One region of the Micromonospora chersina genome, then DNA from elsewhere that is predicted to be linked to it. Evidence: riboswitches for the same ligand, from Rfam matches in the RefSeq annotation. Region 1 holds a riboswitch; the other holds the start of a gene.

Region 1 (4,183 bases):
AGGCCGCCGGCGTACCCGTCGACGAGCTCACCGCCGCCGGTGGGCTCACCGCCAACCGGCTGCTGCTGCGCATCTACGCCGACGTGCTGCGCCGCCCGCTGCACGTCCTCGACGCCGCCCACCCGGCGGCGCTGGGCGCGGCCATCCACGCGGCCGTGGCCGCCGGGGCGTACCCGGACGTGGAGAGCGCATCGGCGGCCATGGGCGCGTCACACCGCGAGACCTGGCACCCGGACCCGGCCCGGGCGGCGGCGTACGACGAGCTGTACGCCGACTACCAAACCCTGCACGACCACTTCGGCCGCGGCGGCACGAACATCCTCCACCGCCTACAGGCGCGCCGCCACCACTCCCACCGAACCCCCTGACCCGCCCGAGACCCGCCCCCACCCGCCCACACCCGCCCAGCCCGGCGCATGCGGCGGGTCAGGCGGGCGTGCGGCAGTGGCGCGGGCACGGCCGGTGGGACGGGGACGCCCCGCGCGGCCGAGGCCGGGCGGGGCGTCCAGGAAGAGATGGTCAGCCGAGGTCGACGGACGGGTAGAGGGGGAAGCTGCTGAGCAGGTCGCTGGCCTGCTTGCTCACCGTCTCGGCCAGGGCCGGGTCGAGGACGTACTTGGCCTTGGACGGGGTGCCGTCGGCGTTCGCGCCCGGGGTGGTCTGGCTGAGCACGGTGTGCATCAGCTCGGCGGTGGTGTCCATCTCGCTGGCGCCCAGCCCGCGGGTGGTCAGCGCCGGGGTGCCGATCCGGATGCCGGAGGTGTACCAGGCGCCGTTCGGGTCCTGCGGGACGGCGTTGCGGTTGGTCACGATGCCCGAGTCGAGCAGCGCCTGCTCGGCCTGGCGACCGGTGAGGCCGTAGCCGGAGACGTCGATGAGCACGAGGTGGTTGTCGGTGCCGCCGGTGACCAGCTTCGCGCCCCGGCGCAGCAGCCCCTCGGCGAGGGCCTGGGCGTTGTCGACGATCCGCTGGGCGTAGTCGGCGAAGTCGGGGCGGCGGGCCTCGGCCAGGGCGACGGCCTTGGCGGCCATCACGTGCGGCAGCGGGCCGCCGAGCACCATGGGGCAGCCCCGGTCGACCTGGTCGGCCAGCTCGGGACCGCAGAGCACCATGCCGCCGCGCGGGCCGCGCAGCGACTTGTGGGTGGTGGTGGTGACGATGTGCGCGTGCGGCACCGGGTCGAAGTCGCCGGTGAAGACCTTGCCGGCGACCAGGCCCGCGAAGTGCGCCATGTCGACCATGAAGGTGGCGCCGACGGAGTCGGCGATCTCCCGCATGATCCGGAAGTTCACCTTCCGGGGGTACGCCGAGTAGCCGGCGACCAGGATCAGCGGCTTGAACTCGCGGGCCGCCTCGGCGACCTTGTCGTAGTCGACCAGGCCGGTGGCCGGGTCGGTGCCGTAGCTGCGCTGGTCGAACATCTTGCCGGAGATGTTGGGCCGGAAGCCGTGGGTGAGGTGGCCGCCGGCGTCCAGCGACATGCCGAGCATCCGCTGGTTGCCCAGCTCGCGGCGCAGCGCGAACCAGTCGGCCTCGGTGAGGTCGTTGACCTGGCGTACCTGGGCCTTCCTGAGCGCCGGGGACTCGACCCGGTCGGCCAGGATGGCCCAGAAGGCGACCAGGTTGGCGTCGATGCCGGAGTGCGGCTGCACGTACGCGTGGGCGGCGCCGAACAGTTCCTTGGCGTGGTCGGCGGCGAGCGCCTCGACGGTGTCGACGTTCTGGCAGCCGGCGTAGAAGCGGCGGCCGATGGTGCCCTCGGCGTACTTGTCGCTGAACCAGTTGCCCATGGCCAGCAGGGTGGCCGGGGAGGCGTAGTTCTCGCTGGCGATGAGCTTGAGCGATTCGCGCTGGTCGGCCAGTTCGGCCCCGATGGCGTCCGCCACCCGCGGCTCGACGGCCCGGATCACCTCCAGCGCGCTGCGGAAGGCGGTGGATTCGGCGTTCAGCGACATGCGACCTCCTGGTGACGTGCGGAAGGCCCAGGCGCTCGGCATGCGTCCTCGTGACGGGGCCGCTCCCCGATGGTTCTCCATCCCCACGCGCCAGTCACGGCCCGCGCCGATCCTACCGGGTGGGCCTCCGGCCGGCCGGGCGCACCTCCGCCGCGCGCCGGCGGGGTTGGGCCGCCCGGGGCTGGGCAAACCCCTCGGGTGGGGGCAGGGCCACGCGGCCCACGCCCCCGGGAAGAGGAGGCACGAGGATGAGCACACCGACGACCGGCCGTCCGCTCGCCGTGGTGACCGGCGCGTCCAGCGGGATCGGGTACGAGTTGGCCGCCCAGTTCACCGAGCACGGGTACGACGTGGTGGTGGCCGCCGAGGACCCGGCGATCGCCACGGCGGCGCGGAACCTGCGCCGCGACAACGGCCCCGAGGCGTACCCCGTCCAGGTGGACCTGGCCACGCCCGACGGGGTGGAGCAGCTGACCAGGGCCGTGACGGAGCTGGGCCGGCCGGTCGACGCGCTGGCGCTCAACGCCGGCCGCGGCGCCGGCGGCGACTTCGTGGGCGGGACGGACCTGCGCGACGAGCTGACCGTCGTCGACCTGAACGTGCGCTCGACGGTGCACCTGGCCAAGCGCCTGCTGCCGGGCATGGTGGAGCGGGGGCAGGGGCGGGTGCTGTTCACCTCGTCGATCGCCTCGACCATGCCGGGGCCGTACCAGGCGGTCTACAACGCCTCGAAGTCGTTCGTGCAGTCGTTCGCGGAGGGGCTGCGCAACGAGCTGAAGGACAGCGGCGTCACCGTGACGTCCCTGATGCCCGGGCCGACCGACACCGAGTTCTTCGAGCGGGCCCACATGGAGGACACCCGGGTCGCCCAGGGCAGGAAGGACGACCCGCGCGCGGTCGCCGAGGACGCCTTCGAGGCCCTCATGAAGGGGGAGCACAAGGTGGCCGCCGGCTCGTTCGTGAACAAGCTGCAGACCGCCGCCGGCAAGATCGTCCCGGACCGGCTGAAGGCGGAGCAGCACCGGAAGATGGCCGAGCCGGGCTCGGGCAGCTGAACCGCGGAAACGACGGCGGGACCCGGCCTGCGCCGGGTCCCGCCGTCACGCCGTGCCGGGTCAGGCGATGACCGCGTCCAGCGACTTCTTCAGCGCCTTCGGGGCGGCCGGGGTCTTCGGCGCCTTCGGGCGCAGGTCGATCATCCGCTGGCCGATCTCCTGGAGCTGGTTACGGCCGAGCGCCTCGCGCACCTTGGGGAACCACTCCTGCTCCTCCTCCTCGACGTGGTGCAGCACGTTCTCGATGAGCACCGTCGTCTTGGCGTTGAAGCGCTCGTCGTCCGCGTCCATGGTGAAGAGCTCGAAGCAGAGCACGTCGGCGACGTGGTGCTCCTCGTACGACTCCAGGATGTCGTCCTCGACGTCGGGCACGAGCTTGCGGACCTCCGGGTACATCACCTCGTTCTCGAGGTAGGTGTGCACCGTCAGGGCCTCGAGGATCTGCTTCACCAGCTTCTGCCGCTCGCTCGCCGGGCCCTCCTCGGCATCCTGGAAGGCCTTGAACAGGCGGCGCATCTCCTTGTGGTCCTCCTTGAGCAGGACGATCGCGTCGGTGGACACCGGGGTACCTCCTAGAGTCGGTTGATGTGGCCCCCCTACCCCCGTCCCGACCAGGACAAACGAACGGGGCCCGGCGACACGTCGCCGGGCCCCGTCGTTGGTGCTACCCGTTACTTCACCACGTTGTACGCGTCGACGATGCCGGCGCCGTAGAACCCGTTACGGGCCCCGCCGGAGCAGGTCGCGTCGTAGAAGTGCGCGCCGTTCGGGTGCAGCGGCACCAGGTTGAAGACGCCCTCCGGGCAGGACTGCGCGACCGACGTGCGCTCCAGGAACGACGCCAGCTGGCCCGGGGTCATCCCCGGGTGCGCCGACAGCGCCAGCGCCGCGACGCCGGTAGCGTGCGGGCCGGACATCGATGTGCCCTGCTTGTACCCCCACCCGTTGGTGCGGGTGGTGGTGTTGAAGGTCGTCGACAGGATCTGGTCCGCGCTGGTCGGGCTGGCGCCCTGCGTGCGGATCCGGCTGTCGCCACCCGGCGCCGTCACGTCCACCACGCCCTGGCCGTACGAGGAGTAGTAGCTCTTCGCACCGGTCGGGCCGACCGCGGAGACGGTCACCACGCCCGGGGCCTCGGCCGGCAGGTCGAGACAGGCGCTGGTGAGGTCCAC
Region 2 (4,183 bases), 450 kb from region 1:
GTGCGGCGGATCTTCCCGACGGGGATCCGGTTCGGCAGCGTGAGCTGGTCGAGGCGTTCCTCAGGGCCGCGCGTGCCGGTGATTTCGCAGCGCTGCTCGCGGTGCTGCATCCGGAGGTGACGGTGAGCGCGGACGCCGTCGCGGCCGGCTCCCCCGGGCCGGTGCGGCTGCGTGGCGCCGATGTCGTCGCCCGGCAGGCGCTGCTGTTCTCGCAGCGGGCGCCGTATGGCCGGGTGGGGCTGGTCGACGGGGCGGCGGCGATTCTCGTGGCGCCGCGGGGGCGGCTGGTGACGGTCCTGACGTTCCAGGTGGCCGGTGGTGCGATCGTGGCGGTCGACGTGGTGGCGGATCCGGGCCGGTTGAGTCGGCTGGCCGTCGGGGTGTGAGGGTCGCCGGGCGCGGGCGGTGGTGGCAGGATCCGGGCGGTGCGGGTCGGTCACGCGCGGGCGGTGGCGGTCGGGTGGGTGCGCGAGGAGATGCGCCGGGACCCGTCGGTCGGGGGCGCGTTCTTCAGCGGGTCGACGGTGGGTCTGCCGGACGACGCGGTGCTGCCGGCTTCCTCGGACGTGGACGTGCTGCTGGTGCGGGACGCGCCGGCGGCGAAGGTGGGCAAGTTCGTTCACCGTGGGGTGCTGTTGGAGGTCTCGGCGCTGACCTGGGCGGAGCTGGGGTCGCCGGAGGACGTGCTGGGGTCGTGGGTGTTCGCGCCGATGTTCCGGGCGGGCGCGGTGATCGCGGATCCGTCGGGTCGGCTGGCGGCGATCCGGGACCGGGTGGCGGCGGGGTTCGCGGATCCGGTGTGGGTGCGGCGGCGGTGTGCCGGGGTGCGGCGGCGTATCGAGGACGGGTTGGCGCGCCTGGATGAGCGGGCGTCGCTGGCGGAGCAGGTGCTGGGGTGGGTGTTCCCGACGTCGCTGCTGGCGGTGTGGCCGGCGGTGGCGGGGTTGCGGGATCCGACGGTGCGGCGGCGGTACGTGCGGGCGCGGGAGGTGCTGACCGCCTACGGGTTCGGTGACCGGTACGAGGAGTTGCTGGCGTCGCTGGACGGTGGCGGGGTGGGGCCGGATCGGGTGCGGGAGCACCTGGCGGGGTTGGCGGTGACGTTCGACGAGGCGGCACGGGTGGCGCGTACCCCGTTTCCGTTCGTGGCGGACCTGTCGGCGGCGGGGCGGCCGGTGGTGCTGGACGGGAGCGCGGAGCTGGTGGCGGCGGGCGCCCACCGGGAGGCGATGTTCTGGGTGGTGGTGACGTACGCGCGCTGTCACGCGGTGCTGGCGGCCGACGCGCCGGGGCGGGAGCGGGTGTTGCGGCCGGCCTTCGAGGCGGCGGTGGCGGATCTTCGGGCGGCGTCGGCGGCGGACCGGCGGCGGCGGGCCGCGGAGCTGCTGGGGTCGTTGCCGCGGTGGCAGGCGGTGGCGGGTGCGGTCGCGGAGCGCGCTGTGGCAGGCTGAGGGGTGAACGCGACTGGCGGCACCGAGGATGGGCAACCATCGGGGAGCTCTCGTCGCGGGGGTCGACCGCCTGGGCCTCCGCGGGCGGGGTGCGGCATGTCTTCTTCGGGTACGACGACGGCGCGGCTGCTGCCGGGTGCGCCGGTGGCGGAGCAGGTGTTGGCGGAGGTCGCCGAGTCGGTGGTGGCGTTGCGGGCGGCAGGGGTCACGCCGGCGTTGGCCACGGTGCTGGTGGGCGACGACGACGCGAGCGCGGGTTACATCCGGATCAAGCAGCGGCAGGCGGCGGAGTTGGGTTTCGTGTCGCCGCACGTGCATCTGGCGGCGTCGGCGTCGCAGGCGGATCTGCACGCGGTGCTGGCGGATTTCAACGCGGACAAGGCCGTGCACGGGGTGCTGGTGCAGTATCCGATCCCGGGGCACCTGGACTACGACCGGGCCCTGGCGGAGTTGGACCCGGACAAGGACGTGGACGGGATGCATCCGGTGAACATGGGCCGGTTGGCGTTGGGGTTGCCGGGTCCGTTGCCGTGTACGCCGGCGGGGATCGAGGCGTTGCTGGCGTTCCACGGGGTGCCGGTGGCGGGCCGGGAGGTGGTGATCCTCGGTCGGGGCGCCACGTTGGGCCGTCCGTTGGCGATGCTGCTGGCGCAGAAGCGGCCGACGGCGAACGCGGCGGTGACGGTGGTGCACACGGGGGTGCCGGACTGGGCGCGGTACACGCGGCGGGCGGAGATCCTGGTGGCGGCGGCCGGGGTGCCGGGGATCATCCAGCCGGAGCATGTGCGTCCGGGTGGTGTGGTGATCGGCGGCGGGGTGCGGTACGAGGGGCGGCGGCTGCTGCCGGACGTGGACGAGTCGTGTGCCGAGGTGGCGGGGGCGATCACGCCGCGGGTCGGTGGGGTGGGTCCGACGACGGTGGCGATGTTGTTCCGCAACGCGGTGCGGGCGGCGCAGCGGGCGTCCGGGCTGGGCTGAGGCGGTCAGCCGAGGTCGACCAGGAGCGGCCGGTGGTCGGAGATGGTGGACAGCGGGGTGTCGACGGCGGTGACCGGCGGTAGCCGGTCCAGGCCGCGCCGGTCGGCGAGGATGTGGTCGAGCTGCACCCGGGGTTGCCCGGCCGGGTAGGTGGGGCGGCGGCCCAGCGGTCGCCAGCGGGACAGCAGGGCGGCGGGTCCGGCGGGCAGGTTGAGGTCGCCGAGGAGGATCCGGGGTGCGGGCAGGGTGCGCAGGGCGCGGACGACGCGGCGCAGTTGCAGGATGTTCCAGCCGGGCACGAAGGACAGGTGGGTGGCGGCGACGGTGAGCGGCCCGTGCGGGGTGTCGAGGACGGCGGCGAGGACGACGCGGGGTTCGTCGCGGAGCAGGACGAGCCCGCCGCCGGGGCCGGGCACGTAGATGGGTGACCGGACGGGGGCGGGCCGCAGCCGGGTGACCTGCCAGGAGCGGACGGGGTGGCGGCTGACCAGGCCGATGCCGTAGAGGGGTTCGCCGTGGCCGTCGTCGTCGTGGGTGAGGGGGCGGAACTGTTCCCCGGGGGTGCCCACGACGGCGGCGGCGAAGCGGTGTTCGGGGGCGTCGAGGGCGCGGGCGGCGATGGCGGTGAGGTCGAGGTTGCCGCTGCGGGACTGGTCGCGGTCGACCTCCTGCAGGGCGAGGACGTCGGCGTCGAGGGCGGTGACGGCGGCGGCGAGCCGGTCGGGGTCGACGAGACCGTCGGTGAGGGACCGCCCGTGCAGCAGGTTGAAGGTGGCCAGGCGCACCAGCACACCCTACGTCCGCGTGGCAGGCTTGCCGGGTGCTGAGGGCGTTGCTGTGTTCGATGCTGGTGTTCGTGGCGGTGGCGTCGGTGGGGTTGTGGTTGCGGCGGCGTCGGGGGCGCTGAGCTGCGGTGAGGCTGGCCACAGCCGGTCTCGTCGGGGCGGTGGGGCTGGGCAGAATGCGGCCCGTGGATCCTCTGTCGCTGACGACCCTGTTGAGCGCGGCCGCCCTGGCGGGCTGGGTGGACGCCGTGGTGGGCGGCGGTGGCCTGTTGCTGTTGCCGGCGTTGCTGCTGGGCGCGCCGGGGGTGCCGGTGGCGACGGCGTTGGGCACGAACAAGCTGGCGGCGATCTTCGGTACGTCGACGGCGGCGGTGACGTACGCGCGGCGCACGAAGTTGGACTGGGCGGTGGCGGGTCCAGCGGCGGGGTTGGCGGTGCTGACGGCCGGGTTGGGCGCGGCCCTGGCGGGGGCGGTGCCGGCGGGCGCGTACCGGCCGGTGGTGCTGGTGGTGCTGGTGTCGGTGGCGGTGTTCGTGCTGACCCGGCCGCGGTTGGGTGTGGTGTCGCGTCCGGAGCGGCGGACGCCGACGCGGGTGGTGGTGGCCGTGGCGGTGGCCGGGTTGGGCATCGCCCTGTACGACGGGTTGATCGGTCCGGGCACCGGCACGTTCCTGGTGTTGGCGTTCACCGCGCTGCTGGGGTCGGATTTCGTGCACGCCTCGGCGATGGCGAAGGTGGTCAACGCGGGCACGAACCTGGGGGCGCTGGTGGTGTTCGCGGCGACCGGGCACGTGTGGTGGCTGCTGGGCGCGGCCATGGCGGTGTGCAACATCGCCGGGGCGGCGGTGGGCGCGCGGATGGCGTTGCGCCGCGGTGCGGGTTTCGTGCGGGTGGTGCTGCTGGTCGTGGTGCTGGCGCTGGTGGGCAAGCTGGGTTACGACCAGTGGATGGCGGCGTGAGGCGCTGAGC

What was found. A riboswitch is a leader RNA that binds a small molecule or an ion and turns the genes downstream of it on or off. The one in region 1 is predicted to bind ZMP and ZTP.
Region 2: another riboswitch for ZMP and ZTP. It lies ahead of GA0070603_RS03440 (bifunctional 5,10-methylenetetrahydrofolate dehydrogenase/5,10-methenyltetrahydrofolate cyclohydrolase); the one in region 1 lies ahead of GA0070603_RS01300 (glycine hydroxymethyltransferase).

What each region holds. Positions count from the first base shown of each region.
Region 1 covers NZ_FMIB01000002.1:309,928-314,110, forward strand. The annotation lists gene GA0070603_RS01295 (ribulokinase) at 1-368, shown strand, start outside; gene GA0070603_RS01300 (glycine hydroxymethyltransferase) at 520-1,956, opposite strand; ZMP/ZTP riboswitch at 1,975-2,064, opposite strand; gene GA0070603_RS01305 (SDR family NAD(P)-dependent oxidoreductase) at 2,205-3,011, shown strand; gene GA0070603_RS01310 (hemerythrin domain-containing protein) at 3,072-3,572, opposite strand; gene GA0070603_RS01315 (S8 family peptidase) at 3,683-4,183, opposite strand, start outside.
Region 2 covers NZ_FMIB01000002.1:758,922-763,104, reverse strand. The annotation lists gene GA0070603_RS03450 (sigma-70 family RNA polymerase sigma factor) at 1-386, shown strand, start outside; gene GA0070603_RS32315 (hypothetical protein) at 426-1,451, shown strand; ZMP/ZTP riboswitch at 1,451-1,534, shown strand; gene GA0070603_RS03440 (bifunctional 5,10-methylenetetrahydrofolate dehydrogenase/5,10-methenyltetrahydrofolate cyclohydrolase) at 1,548-2,429, shown strand; gene GA0070603_RS03435 (endonuclease/exonuclease/phosphatase family protein) at 2,435-3,214, opposite strand; gene GA0070603_RS03430 (sulfite exporter TauE/SafE family protein) at 3,400-4,173, shown strand.